2 regions of the Geobacillus sp. DSP4a genome follow, and region 2 is predicted to be linked to the other one. Evidence: predicted binding sites of a transcription regulator. Region 2 holds the regulator's gene; the other holds the start of a gene.

Region 1 (8,592 bases), on a different contig from region 2:
GCATATCCGCCGCGATAAAGCGACATCCAATATTTGCTCGAACCAGGCGCTGAATGCCCTCGCCGCCTCGGTGGCGCTCTCGGCGCTCGGAAAACGGGGCGTAAAAGAGATGGCGACGATGAACATGCAAAAGGCGCATTATGCGAAACAGGCATTCGAACAGCACGGGGTTGTGTCGCCGTTTGCCGGTCCATTTTTCAATGAATTCGTCATCCGGCTCAACCGTCCGGTTTCTGAGGTGAACGCCCGCCTGCTCGAAAAGGGGATCATCGGCGGCTACGACCTTGGCGGTGATTATCCGGAACTTTCCAATCATATGCTTGTTGCTGTCACCGAACTGCGCACGAAAGAAGAAATCGATCGGTTCGTCAATGAATTGGGGGATTGCCATGCATAACGATCAACCGCTTATTTTCGAACGAAGCAAGCCGGGACGGATCGCCTACAGCCTGCCGGCGCTCGATGTTCCGGCTGTCGATGTCAGCGAGCTTGTGCCGCCCGATTATTTGCGTTCTGAAGAACCGGAACTGCCGGAAGTATCGGAGCTCGATTTGATGCGCCATTACACGGCGCTTTCCAAGCGAAACCACGGCGTTGATTCCGGGTTTTACCCGCTTGGATCGTGCACGATGAAATACAATCCGAAAATCAATGAAAACGTCGCCCGTCTCGCCGGGTTTGCCCACATCCACCCGCTGCAGCCGGAAGAAACGGTGCAAGGGGCGCTTGAGTTGATGTACGACTTGCAGGAGCATTTAAAAGAAATCACGGGCATGGATGCGGTCACCTTGCAGCCGGCCGCCGGCGCCCATGGCGAGTGGACCGGGCTCATGATGATCCGCGCTTACCATGAGGCCAACGGCGATTTCAACCGGACGAAGGTAATCGTCCCGGATTCGGCGCACGGTACGAATCCGGCGTCGGCAACCGTTGCGGGGTTTGAGACAGTGACGGTCAAATCGACTGCCGCCGGCCTTGTTGATTTGGAGGATTTGCGGCGCGTCGTCGGCCCTGACACAGCGGCGCTCATGCTCACGAACCCGAACACGCTCGGGCTGTTTGAAGAGCAAATCGTCGAAATGGCGGAAATCGTCCATGCAGCGGGCGGCAAGCTGTACTATGACGGCGCGAACTTAAACGCCATCCTCGGCAAGGCGCGCCCCGGCGATATGGGCTTTGACGTCGTCCATTTGAACTTGCATAAAACGTTCACCGGCCCGCACGGCGGCGGAGGGCCAGGATCGGGCCCGGTCGGGGTGAAAGCTGACCTTGTGCCGTTTTTGCCGAAACCGGTCATCGCCAAAGGGGAAAACGGCCGTTGCTACCTTGACTACGACCGTCCACAGTCAATCGGCCGCGTCAAGCCGTTTTACGGCAATTTCGGCATCAACGTCCGGGCGTACACGTACATCCGCTCGATGGGGCCGGACGGTTTGAAAGCGGTGAGCGAATACGCCGTTTTAAACGCCAACTATATGATGCGCCGTCTTGCCGAGTATTACGATTTGCCGTATGACCGCCATTGCAAGCATGAGTTTGTCTTATCCGGCAAGCGGCAAAAGAAACTTGGCGTCAGAACGCTTGATATCGCGAAACGGCTGCTTGATTTCGGCTTCCATCCGCCGACCATTTACTTCCCGCTCATCGTCGAAGAGTGCATGATGATTGAGCCGACCGAGACGGAGTCGAAAGAGACGCTCGATGCGTTCATCGATGCGATGATTCAAATTGCCAAGGAAGCGGAAGAAACTCCGGAAATCGTTCAAGAAGCGCCGCATACGACGGTCGTCAAGCGGCTTGATGAAACGACCGCAGCGCGCAAGCCGATTTTGCGCTATCAAAAGCCGACAAACTGATCCGTGATACCGACAAACGGCTCGCCCGACAGTGGGCGGGCCGTTTCGTTTGGGGACAGCTGCATTGCTATGGCGGCATTGACAGAAAAGTCGAGTTAGTTTATTATATAAACTAATAGCAATGGCTGATCCATCATTCGCGGTGCATACTAAAAGTCATGACGAAAAGGATGACCGAAAACGTGAGGACAGGGAACATCACTCTTGTCAAAAAAATGAATAAACAGCTCGTCCTGAAATTGATCCGCGACCAACACCCGATTTCACGCGCCGATATTGCGAAAACGACCGGACTGAATAAAGCGACGGTTTCAGCGCTCGTCGATGAGCTGATCGCCGAGCATTTTGTCCATGAAAGCGGCATCGGCGTCTCCACAGGCGGACGCCGGCCGCTCATGCTCCGCTTTAATGCCGACGCCGGTTCGCTTGTCGGCGTCGAGCTCGGCGTTAACTATTTGTACGCCGTGGTGACGAACTTAAATGCTGAAATCATATGGGAGCAGCGGCGTTCGTTCCGCCCGTCCGAAGGGCAGGAGGCGATTGTCGGCGAGATGGCCGAATTGGTTGAAGCCGCGGTCCGCCGGGCGCCGACGACGCCGTACGGCGTAATGGGAATCGGCATCGGGGTGCCGGGCGTTGTCCATACGGAAAGCGGGACGGTGATTTTTGCGCCGAACTTGCGTTGGGGCGATGTGGCGTTGGCATCGGCCTTGCAAAAGCGATGGCCGCAATATCCGGTTATTGTGGAAAACGAGGCGAAACTGGCGGCGCTTGGCGAAAAATGGTTCGGCGCCGGCAAGGAGTTTGCCCATTTTGTGTATATTAGCGCCGGCATCGGCGTCGGCGCCGGCGTCGTCCTTCATCATCAGCTGTATCGCGGGGTGAACGGGCTAGCGGGCGAGATCGGCCATCATACGATCGATGTCAACGGCGTCCGCTGTACTTGCGGCAATACCGGCTGCTGGGAAATGTACGCTTCACAAAAATATATTGAACGCCGTTTGGCCGAAGAAGGCCGTTCGGAGTGGCTGGACGACCGCTTTTCCATCGCCGCGATGGCGCTGGCGGCGGAAAGCGATGAACCGTTGGCCGGCATTTTGGCGGAAACGGGGCGTTATCTCGGCATCGGACTGTTGCAGGTGATCTACGCGTACAATCCGGAGGCGATCATTATCGGCGGCCCGCTGGCCCAGGCGGGCGAGTACGTGCTCGGCCCGGCTCGTCAAGAAGTGAGGAAGCGGATTCTCGTCAAAAAAGAAAGCGAGCCGTCCATCATCGCCTCGAAGCTGAAAGAGAAAAGCTGCGCCATCGGTGCGGCTGCTTCGGTGCTTGAGGCGGTCGTCCTGCCGCCGGAATTTGAGACGGCTCCTTGACGGCCGCAACAGCAAAGGCGCCTGCCTATATAGATGCAACGAAATCGTTTAACATATCCTTGACGGAAAAGTGGCTCATCCATTTTTGACTGTCGAAGGCAAGCCGTAGGCTTGCCTCCGTCACGCTAAGGCGTGACGGAAGACCGAACAACGACTCGCTTAAAGACCCATTCATGGGTCTTTAAGCGGTGTTGTTCGGTCACTCGACAGTTGGATGAAATGACCGGTCAAAACGAAAAATGTTAAAGCTTTAAATTGCATCTATATAGTCCGGCAGCGCGCCTCTTTTTGCTGATCGCTACGCTTTTTTCTTCACTTTCCCGGTCCACGTTTTAAATCCGCCTTTTAAATGGTACAAATCGCGATACCCTTTCCGGTAAAGCATTTGTGCGGCCCGCCCGCTGCGCAGCCCGTTTTGGCAATATAAATAAATCGGCTGGTCTTTGCGCAATTCTTTCATTCGCATGCGCAGTTGGGTCAGCGGGATGTTGCGCGCCCCTAAAATATGTCCAGCCGCAAACTCATCCGGTTCACGGACATCGATCAATTGCGCCTTCCGGTAGCCGGCGCGGAACTCTTCCTCTGTCAATGCTTTGACAATTCTCTTCTGCCAGAAGTACGTAATGACGGAATACACGATGACCGCCCCGAGAATAATGAGCAATGCTTCCACCCGTCATGCCTCCTTTCGCTTTGTCCGCTATTTCCTATTATATAGAGTTGCCGCTCGGAAGCAAAGTGTTTTCGCGATGCCATTTTTCTTCCCTTGGCCGGCGTTGTTTGCTAAACTAGTAAAGGTGATTCTGAAAAGAAGGTGGAACGATGGCTAAAAAGGAAGTATGGCGCTTTATTGACTCCGGCGAGGGCTCGCCGTCGTTTAATATGGCGCTTGATGAGGCGCTCTTAGAGTGGCACAGCGAAGGAAAAATTCCGCCGACGGTCCGCTTTTACGGCTGGAATCCGCCGACGTTGTCGATCGGCTATTTTCAAAAAGTGGAGAAAGAAATTGATTTAGACGCGGTGAAACGGAACGGCCTCGGCTTTGTCCGCCGCCCGACTGGCGGGCGCGGCGTTCTTCATGACAAAGAGTTGACATACAGCGTCATCGTCTCCGAATCGCATCCCGCGATGCCGCAGACGGTGACGGAAGCGTATCGCGTCATCTCCCAGGGCATTTTGGAAGGATTTCGCTTCCTTGGGCTTGACGCGTATTTCGCCGTGCCGAAAACAGAAGAAGAAAAAGCGGATTTGCGCAGCCCGCGCTCGGCTGTTTGCTTTGACGCACCGTCGTGGTACGAACTTGTCGTTGAGGGGCGGAAAATCGCCGGCAGCGCGCAAACGCGGCAAAAAGGCGTCATTTTGCAGCATGGTTCGATTTTGCTCGATTTGGACGAAGACTTGCTGTTCAGCTTGTTTAAATATCCAAACGAGCGGGTGAAAGAGCGTCTGCAGCGCGATTTTAAAAAGAAAGCCGTCGCGATCAATGAGTTGACGAGCCGCACGGTGACGATCGAGGAAGCGAAAGAGGCGTTTTACAAAGGATTTGAAAAAGGATTGAACATCGTATTGGAACCGTACACGCTCACCGCCGAAGAGTTGGCATACGTCGAAGAGCTGGCGCGGACGAAATACGAAAGCGATGAATGGAACTTTAAGCGTTAGGCGGCAATATGGAACATCGCTCCTGTTTTGGCAAAAACGGCATGGCTGGTCCGTTTTTCGCCGTTTTTTGTCTTTTTTTGCTTGACAAAAACGAAATGATTTGTTCTAAATCACAATATATAGTATGATTTTCATAAAAAATCATACTATATATTGTTTTTTTCTGTTTGATATGGTAAGGTAGAGAAGACAGGGCAACATTGGCAAAAACATGAGAGATTATATAATTATATAAAAGAGGAGAGATAGGAGAATGACGGTGGCGTCGTCCGAAAAAATGAAAATCAATATTGACAAGCTGAACGAGGATATCCGCCTATTTCCGCAAGTGCATCCGATTACGCCGGATATGCACATCACCCATAAAGGCGTATCCCGTTTGGTCATGTTGGACCGTTATTCGTTTAAGGATACGGAAAAGCTGACGCTCACACCGGGCGATTTCGTTGTGTTGACGATCAAGGAGGACCCGAAATTCCCAGCCCGCGGTCTCGGTTTTATCGTCGATATTGACTGGGAGGCGAAAAAAGCGCGCGTGTTGATTGAAGACGAATACCGGCACGTGCTCGAAGGCGAGGAGGCGGAAACCGGCATTGTCCTTCGATCGCTCGACATTATCGACAAGCCGCTCGAGATTTTCTATGAGCAAATCGCCAAGCGCAATGCGACCGGGCTGGCGGCGGTGGAAAAGACCGAAGAAAAGCGGAAAGAGTGGTTCGAAAAGTTTTATCAAGAGCTCGCCAGCTTGAATTTTGTTCCGGCCGGCCGCGTGTTGTACGGGGCGGGTTCAGGCAAGGAAGTGACGTATTTCAACTGCTATGTGATGCCGTTTGTGAAAGATTCGCGCGAAGGCATTTCCGAACATCGGAAGCAGGTGATGGAAATTATGAGCCGCGGCGGCGGCGTTGGGACGAACGGCTCGACATTGCGGCCGCGCCATACGCTTGCGCGCGGGGTGAACGGCAAATCGTCCGGGTCGGTCTCATGGCTTGACGACATTGCGAAGCTGACCCACCTTGTCGAGCAAGGTGGCTCCCGCCGCGGCGCCCAAATGATTATGCTGGCCGACTGGCACCCGGACATTATCGAATTCATCGTCTCGAAAATGCAAAACCCGCGCATTTTGCGCTACCTGCTTGAAAATATGGAAGACGAGGGCATCAAAAAAGCAGCGCGCGACAAACTGAAATTCACGCCGCTCACCGAGCGGGAGCGGGCGATGTACGAAGCGATCGTCCGGTACAAAAACGCGCCTGACTACGGCGGCTTCACAGAGGAAATTATCAAAGATGCCGAAGAAAAACTGCGCACCGGCGGTACATACACGGTGCACAACCCGGACTTTTTGACCGGTGCGAACATTTCCGTCTGCTTGACGAAAGAATTCATGGAAGCGGTCGAAAAGGACGAAGAATACGCGCTGCGCTTCCCGGACGTAGAAACGTATTCTGAAGAAGAAATGCGCATTTACAATGAAAAATGGCATGAAGTCGGCGATGTGCGCGAATGGGAACAAATGGGCTACCGCGTCCGCGTCTACCGGAAAATCCGCGCCCGCGAGCTTTGGAAGCTGATCAACATTTGTGCGACGTATTCAGCCGAGCCGGGCATTTTCTTCATCGACAATGCCAATGAAATGACGAACGCTCGCGCGTACGGACAAAAAGTCGTGGCGACCAACCCGTGCGGGGAACAGCCCCTTGCGCCATATTCGGTCTGCAACTTGGCCGCCATTAACTTGGCGAACATGGTGGACAAAGAGCGGAAAGTCGTGGACTATGAAAAACTGAAGCGTACGGTTGAAATCGGGGTGCGGATGCAAGACAACGTCATTGATGCTACGCCATACTTCCTTGAGGAAAACAAAAAACAGGCGCTCGGCGAGCGCCGCATCGGCCTTGGCGTCATGGGGCTTGCCGACTTGCTCATTTACTGCGAAAAAGCGTACGGCTCCGAGGAAGGAAATCAACTTGTGGACGAACTGTTCCGCACGATCGCCACGACCGCTTACCGGGCCTCGATCGAGCTGGCGAAAGAAAAAGGCAGCTTCCCGTTTTTGGTCGGCGAAACGGAAGAAGAAACGCAAAAGCTGCGCGAAGCGTTCATCAACACCGGTTACATGAAACGGATGCCGGATGACATTCGCCAAGATATTTTGAAATACGGCATCCGCAACTCACACTTGCTGACGGTGGCGCCGACGGGATCGACGGGGACGATGGTCGGCGTGTCAACCGGGCTGGAGCCGTACTTCTCGTTCTCGTACTACCGGAGCGGGCGCTTGGGCAAATTTATCGAAGTGAAAGCAGACATCGTGCAAGAATATTTGGACAAACATCCGGAAGCCGACCCGAACCATTTGCCGCCTTGGTTTGTGACGGCGATGGACTTGCCGCCGGAAGCGCACGCCGATGTGCAATGCATCATTCAGCGCTGGGTCGACTCGAGCTTGTCGAAAACGGTCAACGCGCCGAGAGGCTACACCGTCGAGCAAGTGCAAAAAGTGTACGAGCGTTTATGGCGCGGCGGCGCGAAAGGCGGCACCGTCTACGTCGACGGCAGCCGCGATGCGCAAGTGTTGACGTTGAAAGCGGAAGAAAACCGGATCGAAGAACAGCTAGAACTGCTTCCAGAAGAACAAGAGGAAAAAGAAACGAAACGCGCCGTCGTGCTTGTCGATACGATTCAAGATGTGCGCGCCACCGATGTGACGATCGGCTCCGAAATCGGCAACATTTGCCCGATTTGCCGCGAAGGAACGGTCGAAGAGATCGGCGGCTGCAACACGTGCACGAACTGCGGCGCCCAGCTGAAGTGCGGCCTGTAATGGTGATACGGATGGGTTTGGATGGATGAAACGCTGGTTTCCGTAGAGGAACCGGCGTTTTTTTTTTACATAAAAGGCAAAAGCCAAAATATAGTGGTAAAAGGAGGGAACGAAAGGGGGAGCGTCATGATTGTTCATGTCGTAAAGCGCGGGGAGACGCTTTGGCAGTTGGCTCAGCGTTACGGCGTTCCACTCGAGCGGATTGTCGCCGCCAATGAACTGAGCGACCCGAACCGGCTAGCCATCGGGCAGGCGGTTGTCATTCCGGTGCCGTATCGCTATCATACCGTCCGTGCAGGGGAAACGTTATGGCAGATCGCCCGCGCGTATGGAGTGACGGTCGAAGCCATCGTGCAGGCGAACCGGATCGCCAACCCGGCGCTCATTTATCCCGGCGCGCTGTTGTTGATTCCGGCTCGCATTCATACGGTGCGCACCGGGGAAACGTTAGGGCAAATTGCTGCCGCTTATCAAGTCAGCGTCCAGCAAATCATCGAGTTCAATCCCATCGCTGATCCGAATGTCATCACTCCCGGACAGCGGCTCGTCATTCCGCCGGCCAAACCGCTCATCGAGGTGAACGCATTTACGGTGGACCAAGGGGAGAAAGGGGCGGAGCAAGTGCGCGAAGTCGGCCGCCATTTGACGTACGCCGCCCCGTTCGCCTATACGATCCGCGCTGATGGCGGACTGAATCCCATCAATGATGTGGCGATCATTCAGGCCGCTTTTGCCGCCCGTGTCGTGCCGATGATGACGATCACCAACTTTACGTATCAGGATCCGGGTTCAAGATTGGCGCAGACGATTCTGGCCGACGTTGCGCTGCAAACGCGATTGCTTGACAACGTCATTCAAGTGATGCGAGCAAAAG
Region 2 (8,592 bases):
CACGAAAATATGGGCGTCATTAAGCGTCATGCCGCGGACGCGCTGCAAGCCGGTAAGCGCTCCGGACATTTCGTAGCGGTGCATCGTGCCAAGTTCGGCGATGCGAATCGGCAGCTCACGGTAGCTGTGCAGCTTGCTTTTGTAAATCATCATATGGTGCGGGCAGTTCATCGGACGCAGCACAAGCTGTTCATTGTCCATTTCCATCGGCGGGAACATGTTTTCTTTGTAATGGTCCCAGTGTCCTGACGTTTTGTACAGCTCGACGCTGCCGAGCACCGGCGTATACACATGGTCATAGCCAAGCTCGATTTCTTTGTCGACGATATACCGTTCAATGATCCGGCGGATCGTCGCCCCCTTCGGCAGCCAAAGCGGCAAGCCTTGCCCGACTTTTTGCGACGTCGCAAACAGCTCAAGCTCTTTTCCTAATTTGCGGTGGTCGCGCTCCTTTGCCTCTTCGAGAAGATGCAGATAGCGCTCCAAATCTTCCTTCTTGAAAAACGCTGTCCCGTAAATGCGCTGCAGCATTTTGTTGTTGCTGTCACCGCGCCAGTAGGCCCCCGAGATGCTGAGCAGCTTGAATTCTTTGATCTTGCCGGTCGACGGCACGTGCACGCCGCGGCAAAGGTCGAAAAACTCGCCTTGCTCGTAAATGGAAATCGTCTCGCCTTCCGGAATATCAGCGATCAACTCGAGCTTCAACTCATCGCCGATTTCTTCATACAGCCGGATAGCTTCTTCACGGCTCACTTCTTTGCGGACGATATCCAAGTTTTCTTTGACAATGTTGCGCATTTCCGCCTCAATTTTCGGCAAATCGTCCGGCGTCAGCTTATGCTCCATATCGATATCATAGTAGAAGCCGTTTTCAATAACGGGTCCGACGCCGAGCTTGACGTTGCGATACAGCCGTTTGATCGCCTGCGCCATTAAATGGGCGGCGCTATGGCGCAAAATATCAAGCGCCTCTGGCATATCTTGGGTGATAATCACCAGCTCGCCGTCCTCATGAAGCGGCGTGCGCAAATCGACGAACCGGCCGTTCAGTTTCCCGGCGATCGCTTTTTTCTTCAGCCCCGGACTGATCGACGCGGCGATGTCTTCGGTCGATGTCCCGCTCGCAAACTCCTTTTGCGCCCCGTCCGGGAACGTGATGCGAATCATGTCTGGCATCGGCAATCACTCCTTTGTCATAATTAAAAAAGAAAAAAACTCCTCCCTCAAAAGGGACGAGTTTTCGTCGTGGTTCCACCCTTCTTCCCATGGCAACACAACGCCATGGCTCAACAACAATAACGGCTAGCCACCGGCGGCAACTACTGGGCGCTCCGTTCGCTGCCGCAGCTCTGAGGGGGTAAGCGCATTTTTCGTGTTAGGAAGGTTCCAGCCGCCGCCTTCCCTCTCTGGAAACCGTAAAAATGCACCCATATCCTCGTCATCGCTTGTCTATGCGGTTATTCATGTACGATATTATAGCGGAACCGAAAAGAAAAATCAAGATTCTTCCCCATTTCCGGCGCTGGCGACAAACAAGCGGGAAAAATCAGCGCGGCGGCGGAGGCGAAGCCGCTCTTGAAACACGTTTTGCAGCGTCTGCACCATGCCGTCATCCGGGTGGTCGGTATACAGCTCAATTTCCGCCGGAGCAAGCGAGACAAGCGGCGCGAGCACCGAAGAATCGATATACATCGGCTGGCTGACGACGAGATGGCGGTCGATCAGCTGTTTCACTTCCGCCGCCGACAGCTCGCGGCGGTGGCGGTCGTAAAACACGAAGTGCGGCGGGTCGTGCACCAAATACAGGCGCGGCCATTGCGGCGTCCGGCCAACCAGGCATTCGCGCAGCATTTGCACGAAAGTTTGATACTCTTGCTCCAATTTGTACTCGTCAATCGCGAGCCCGACATAATGTTCAAGCCGCTCGATGTACGGCTTCAGCCGAAAGGTGACAAACGACGAAAACGAGAAGGACAGCCCGTCGCGCAAAAACGAAGCGCACGCCTCGCGCAGCAGCGCCATGCGCGAAGCAGCAAACTCCGTCCCTTTCTGATAATCGCGCCGTTCACCGTCCAAAAACGAATGGGCGAGCGCCAAAATTTGCTGCTGTTCCTCGCGGTCGCGAAAATAAAAGACACCGGAAATGATCGACAACAACAGCCGGTCTTCGAGGACAGACTGCACAAATGCAGTCATGGCTGGTATGATATACGTCTCGAGCACGTGCTTCTCGTCGCCGTATATGTAAACCGCCACGATCTTGTTTCCGTCGTAAGCGGCGTGAAACAGCGGACAGGCATCCCGTTTCCGTTCATTCAGCAGCCAAAACAGTTTCTCCGCCTCGCTTGCCTTGTCAAAATGGATTTCGATCACCCGCTGTCCCCCCTTCTCCGAGATCAACGCTTGGTTTATATATATGGGGACAATCAGCTGTTTAGACTAAAAAAGCGCAAAACGTCCAACGTTTCCCGCCTACAGGGATGCGCCGCTCGGCGGCTGCGGCGGACGGAGCGCACAGACATTCGCAACGGGTTCATTCGCCAAGATGCCCCGCTCCTTGGCGGCTGGCGGAGAATGCATCCTTTCCGCCCCAGCGCAGAAAAACGGCGCCCCCTTGCGTCAGGGGACGCCTTAAGCGCGCCGTTTGACCGCTTATCCATCATTCGCGGCGGTTTGGCCCGGTAATTTCAACCGGGTGCGCGAGTGAGCGGATCCGCTCCATAATGCGGGCGGCTTTCACTTTTTCTTCCTCGCCGCGCTGCGAATACGTCAAATGGTGGGCGAGCTGCTTCATATCAAAGTTGGAGGTGAAAAAGGTCGGCAAATTTTCAAACATCCGGTATTGCAAAATTGGGCCGAGCACATCGTCGCGCACCCAGCTCGACATCGCCTCCGCTCCAAGGTCATCGAGCATGAGCACCGGCACTTTTTTCACATAATCGAGCTTTTCGTTCATCGTCTGATCTTGCAATGAATGCTTCAGCTCGCGAAACAGCTCCGGCACATAGACGATGAGCGACGGAATGTTCCGTTTCGCCAGTTCATTGGCGATCGCCCCGAGCAAATACGTTTTGCCGACGCCGAACGACCCGTACAAGTACAATCCTTTCATTTTTTTCCCCGGCTCGTACTCCGTCACGAACTTCTCTGCAAACTGGATGGCTTTAATGCGCCCATCGTCGCTAAGATCCACATCCGACAGCGAAGCTTGCAAAATTTCCCGCGGCACGAACATGCTTTGAATGAGCGCTTCCTGCCTTCTCCGTTCATCATCTTGCACTTTTTTCGGGCAGCGGTCGTATTCAACGTCAATTCGCCCGCCGGCGACCACCAAGTTCGGATGATACCCCGGCAGCATATTTGGGCATTGCTCGAGCCCTGGGCACTGGCGGCAATGGCCATGTTGCTCGATAAATTCGTACAGCTTCATTAAACTTCGGTCCACCGCATCGCGCGACAGCTGCTGCTCGTGCGCCTGCAAAAACGGCTGCACGTCCGGATGCGTCAAAATATAGCGCCGCATTTGTTCATAGCGCCGCCGGAACCCTTCGTTTCCGAACAGCCGCTGCAACAGTTGATTTACTCGTTCCATCGCCTTTACACCTACGATCCATCACGGTATTTTTTCAGCCGTTCCTCGAGCTCTTTGCGCGCCTGTTCCACATCAAAGTCGTCATCATCCGGCTGGCTGTAATCCATGTTCAGCCAGTCGGGGACGATTTCGGTGCGCACGACTTTGCGCACTGTCCGCGTCCCTTTTTCTTTTTCATTCGCCCAGTTTTGGTACGTCTTTGCTTCCTCTTTAGCCAGCTCCATCGCCTCTTTGACGGTGCGCACCTTTTTGCGCGCCCAATGGCTGGCGATTTTCTCGACATATTTTTTCGATAGTTTCATATTCGTCCGCAGCATGACGTAATAAATCAGCACATTGACGACGCCCGGAAGAAGCTGCTGTTGAAACATAATATCTTCGATCAATTGCAAATCGGCGAGCGACGGCTCCGCTCCCCCGGAAATTTCCTTCAGAAGCTGGCGCGGGGAGATCGTCTCGAGCTGCTTCATCAACGCCTCCTCTTTTGTGCGCGGCTCGATGTATTCCATCGTCCGGTAAGCGAGCGGCTGCACCCGTTCGACAAGGCGCGGGGCGGCGCCGCCGTGCTCGATCTCATACCACTCCCGGGCCGCCCGGCGCAGGGCGTCAATGTCAATCTCGTATGCCGGATCGATGACGCCGAGGACAATTTTTTGCATTTCCAGCGGCGGGATGCCGTACAAAAATGCCAACTTTTTGATCGCTTCTTTCACTTTCGCGGTTACGGCCCGGCGCGGCACCATCTGTTTCGACAAGCCGGCAAAAAACAGCTCAAAATCAAACACGCCGTCATCGAGCGCATACGACGCCTCGTCCCGCCCCATGTGCACTTTTCCATCCGGCGGCTCGAGCTCGCGCCCGGCCTCTTCATTGAATCCCGCGACGATTTGTTCAGCATGAACGGACGAAAATACGTCCGAAAACGCGCGCGTCACCCGGGTGAACTTTGTCTCATCCACAACCGGGCAGGCAAAACAGTCATTCAGCTGGGCAAACATATGACGGCCGACTTGCCGGTACAAAAAGACGCCGAGCATTTCGTCGCGGAAAAATTGATCCGGCGCCAGCGGCGGGCGCAGCTCATACACAAACTGCTTCGGCTCTTCCGCCTCGGGGGCGTGGACGTACGTATTCAGCAGCCCGATGCCTTCGAGCTTCAGCCGCTCGCTGTAAATGTCCGGCAGACCGCACTGCATGAGCGCCATAAGCCGATGGTGGGTCGCTTCCCGGCCGCCAAGCAGCTCGAGCTCCCCCCAAAGCGTCATATATAAGGCGAGCGCACGATGGCCGATCAGCGGCTGATACAGCATAGTCAACACTTTTCGGTCCGCATCGTGCAGCGCAGTGCGGCTTTGCACCATATACCGATCAACGGCCAACAACTCTTTCCAATGGTGTGGCATCGCTCCGACCTTCCATTCTGCCATATTCGTTTCCATCCACCTCTCGCCTTCCCGGCCGAAAAATAAGCTGAAAAAAGGGCCTGCCGCATTCCCGCCCGAGCCCTTTTACCGTTGTCCTTTTTTAATCAGCTCTTTTAGCTCTTCGATAAATACGTTGATATCTTTAAACTGCCGATAGACGGAAGCGAAGCGGACATAGGCCACCTCATCGATGCGCGACAGCCGCTCCATGACCATTTCGCCGATCGTTTCGCTTTTTACTTCCGATACGCCTTGGCTGCGCAGCTCGCGCTCGATTTCCTGCGTCACTTTTTCCAATTGCTCAAGCGCCACCGGCCGTTTTTCACACGCTTTGATCAAACCGCGCAAAATTTTTTCCCGGCTGAACTCCTCGCGCGTCCCTTCTTTTTTGACGACAATCAGCGGCGGTTCCTCGACCCGCTCAAACGTCGTAAATCGATAGTGGCATTGTTCGCACTCGCGCCGGCGGCGAATCGAGCGGCCTTCTTCGGCCGGGCGCGAGTCAAGCACGCGCGTGCCTTGGTGATGGCATGACGGACATCGCATAACATCCACTCCGTTCCTCTTCTTATCTTCTATCATACCGGAATGGCAGAGGGCAGACAAGCCATAGTCAGCTATTGAGGCCAGAACCAATATACGGCAGGCGGCCGTCAAGCTTCCGGTATAACTCAAGGATGACCGCCCGGCTGCGGCCAAAATCAAACGGCAAGAACTTTGTCTCGGTCGTCACCGAAAAGTCCACCGCCGTTTCAAACGGGCGGACGGAAATGACGGTGGCGACGATAAACAGCTTGGGGCCACGCCGCGTTTGGGCGCAAAGCTCGCCGCGCTCTTCGGAAACGGAAAGCAGCTCGGCGTCAGGCAGCGAAGCGAGCAGCTCTTTCACCGCGTCGATGACAGCGCGGTGGGCCGCTTTGTAGTAATGGCTCCGGAGCTCGGCGTCCTCATGGTTTTCCCGCGTTTCGCAATGGTTCGTCAACGCATACTTCAACTTTTTCCACATGCTCATAGCCACGTCTCCCTAATCGTTCTTTTTTTTCACCATCATACCATGATTTTGGCCGCCATGGCACCGCCGAAAGCGTAAAAAAAGGAGCGTCCTGTTTACGCTCCTTTTGCTTCCGTTGTTATGGAATTACAGCGCGTGCGCCTTTTTCACTTCAATCGGGCGCATGCCGCGCGGCAGCTCAATCGTTTCCCGCGTTTGCGCGCCAAGCTTTTCGGCGATGTAATCCGCGGCGATGGTCGGGTCTAAATGGCCGCATGTATACACATCAATGCTGGCATAGCCGTGTTCCGGAAACGTATGAATCGTTAAATGGGATTCGGAAATAATGACGACCCCGCTTACGCCTTGCGGAGCGAATTTATGGAACGCGACTTCGCGAATTTCCGCTCCCGACTTTAATGCGGCGTCTACAAACGTTTTTTCAATAAAGTCCATATCGTTCAGTTTGTCAAAGTCGCATCCCCAAAGTTCCGAGATAACGTGACGACCCATCGTATCCATGCGAAAGTCCCCCTTTTAACCAATTTTCTCAAATAAAAAACAGATTTGTAGGTTGCAAAATGGCATGTATAACTACCACGGGGGAAAGTTAGTCCTAAGAGGTCCTAACCCTTTAAGTAGTCACATTACCTTTGCCGTTAAGAAGTTCACGAAACATAGTATACTTTGTTTAGGGGGTTTTTGCAACAGGCTTTTTTAATTTTTCGCATGCCAAAAGGAAAAAGCGCCCACACCGCCACACGGGCGGATCGGACGCTTTTCGCATCTTTTCACGATTGCGAGATTGGAAGAAAAACTGCTTAAGCGCTCACATGAAGACGCTCATTCATTTTGGCGGCGACAAGGCTGGTCAAGTCGACGACGCGGCACGAATAGCCCCACTCGTTGTCGTACCAGGCGAGCACTTTCACTTTCCGGCCGTCAATCACCATTGTCGACAAACCGTCAATGATCGCCGAATGCGGGTTCGTGTTGAAATCGATCGACACAAGCGGCTCCATCGTGAAATCCAAAATGCCTTTCAGCGGACCATTGGCTGCGCGGAGAAGAGCTTCGTTCACTTCCTCGACCGTCACATCCCGCTTGACGTCAACGACCAAATCGACAAGCGACACGTTCGGCGTCGGAACGCGCAACGCCATGCCATGAAGCTTTCCTTTTAAATGCGGCAACACCAGCCCGAGCGCCTTCGCGGCTCCCGTCGTCGTCGGGATGATCGACTGGGCGCATGAACGGGCGCGGCGCAAATCTTTATGCGGATTGTCGATGTTTTTTTGATCGTTCGTATAAGCATGAACAGTTGTCATCAGGCCGTTTTCAATTCCGAACGCTTCATCAAGCACTTTCACGACCGGGGCGAGGCAGTTCGTCGTGCACGAAGCGTTGGAAATGATAAAATGACGGTCAATATCCAACATCTGTTCATTGACGCCGACGACAATCGTCACATCCTCATTTTTGCCCGGAGCGGTTAAAATGACGCGTTTCGCCCCAGCATCCAAGTGAAGGCTTGCCTTTTCGCGGGCGTTAAATTTGCCGGTCGCTTCAATCACAATATCAATATCAAGCTCTTTCCACGGCAATTGTTGCGGATCGCGCAAGTTCAGCAATTTCACCTTTTTGCCGTTGACAAGCAATCCGTCTTCCAAAGCGGCGACATCGCCGTCGAATTTGCCGTGGTTGGAGTCGTATTTCACCAAATGGGCTAACGTTTCCGGCGGATAGCTGGCATTCACCGCCACAATTTCAAGGTCGGGAGAATTGATGGCTCTCCGGAATACCATCCGTCCAATTCGTCCGAATCCGTTAATCGCCACTTTCGCCTTCATTCACCTTGTTCTCCTCTCATATATGTTATACTATTTATTTTCATCCACATAAATAGTATATCATATTTTTATGAAATGTGGAGAACAAAATCAATAAAACGCAGCAAAAAAGACGCCTATTTTCCCAAGGCGTCCCATTGATGCAAAATGGCCAGCAACTGCCGGCGTGTCTCTTCGATCGTCCCGTTGTTGTCAATCACCGCATCGGCCCGTTTCACTTTTTCCGCCATCGGCCACTGGGAGCGGATGCGGGCGAGCGCTTCCTCTTCGGTGAAACCGTTGCGCGCCATGAGCCGGCGGAGCTGAACGTCATCGTCGACGTACACGACAAGCACTTTATCCACCCAATGAGTCAGCCCGCTTTCAAATAACAGCGGAATATCTAGGACGACGGTCTTCGCTCCGGAGCGGATGTGCGCTTCTTTTTCAGCCAGCATTTTTTTCCGCACCGCTGGGTGAACGATGGCGTTGAGCACTTTCCGCTGTTGTTCGTCGTTAAAGACGATCGCCCCGAGTTTGGCTCGGTCGATTTCGCCGTCCGCCCGCAAAATGCCCGGACCGAATGCAGTGACGATTTGCCGGTACGCCTCCTCCCCCGGGCGGACGACGGCGCGCGCCGCCTCATCCGCATCGATGACCGGAAGGCCGAGCTCGCGCATCATCGCGCTGACCGTGCTTTTGCCGCTCGCAATTCCACCGGTTAATCCGATCGTGAATGCCATTCGGCACCCCTCC

Evidence for each region. Region 2 encodes NrdR, which represses ribonucleotide reductase genes. Its sites were predicted from a motif close to AACACNATATATNGTGTT; they were not measured.
Region 1: the regulator NrdR is predicted to act here: its motif matches at 5,001-5,018, upstream of ETC02_RS03590 (vitamin B12-dependent ribonucleotide reductase).

What each region holds. Positions count from the first base shown of each region.
Region 1 is NZ_SDLD01000006.1:41,163-49,754, forward strand. Features, by position in the region: gene gcvPA (aminomethyl-transferring glycine dehydrogenase subunit GcvPA) at 1-397, shown strand, start outside; gene gcvPB (aminomethyl-transferring glycine dehydrogenase subunit GcvPB) at 390-1,856, shown strand; gene ETC02_RS03575 (ROK family transcriptional regulator) at 2,039-3,229, shown strand; gene ETC02_RS03580 (rhodanese-like domain-containing protein) at 3,528-3,902, opposite strand; gene ETC02_RS03585 (lipoate--protein ligase family protein) at 4,052-4,891, shown strand; gene ETC02_RS03590 (vitamin B12-dependent ribonucleotide reductase) at 5,145-7,718, shown strand; gene ETC02_RS03595 (glycoside hydrolase family 18 protein) at 7,845-8,592, shown strand, end outside.
Region 2 is NZ_SDLD01000025.1:11,191-19,782, forward strand. Features, by position in the region: gene thrS (threonine--tRNA ligase) at 1-1,176, opposite strand, end outside; T-box leader at 1,226-1,451, opposite strand; gene ytxC (putative sporulation protein YtxC) at 1,498-2,373, opposite strand; gene dnaI (primosomal protein DnaI) at 2,660-3,592, opposite strand; gene ETC02_RS10130 (replication initiation and membrane attachment family protein) at 3,604-4,995, opposite strand; gene nrdR (transcriptional regulator NrdR) at 5,101-5,562, opposite strand; gene ETC02_RS10140 (hypothetical protein) at 5,630-6,028, opposite strand; gene speD (adenosylmethionine decarboxylase) at 6,155-6,529, opposite strand; gene ETC02_RS10150 (glyceraldehyde-3-phosphate dehydrogenase) at 6,829-7,857, opposite strand; gene coaE (dephospho-CoA kinase) at 7,974-8,579, opposite strand.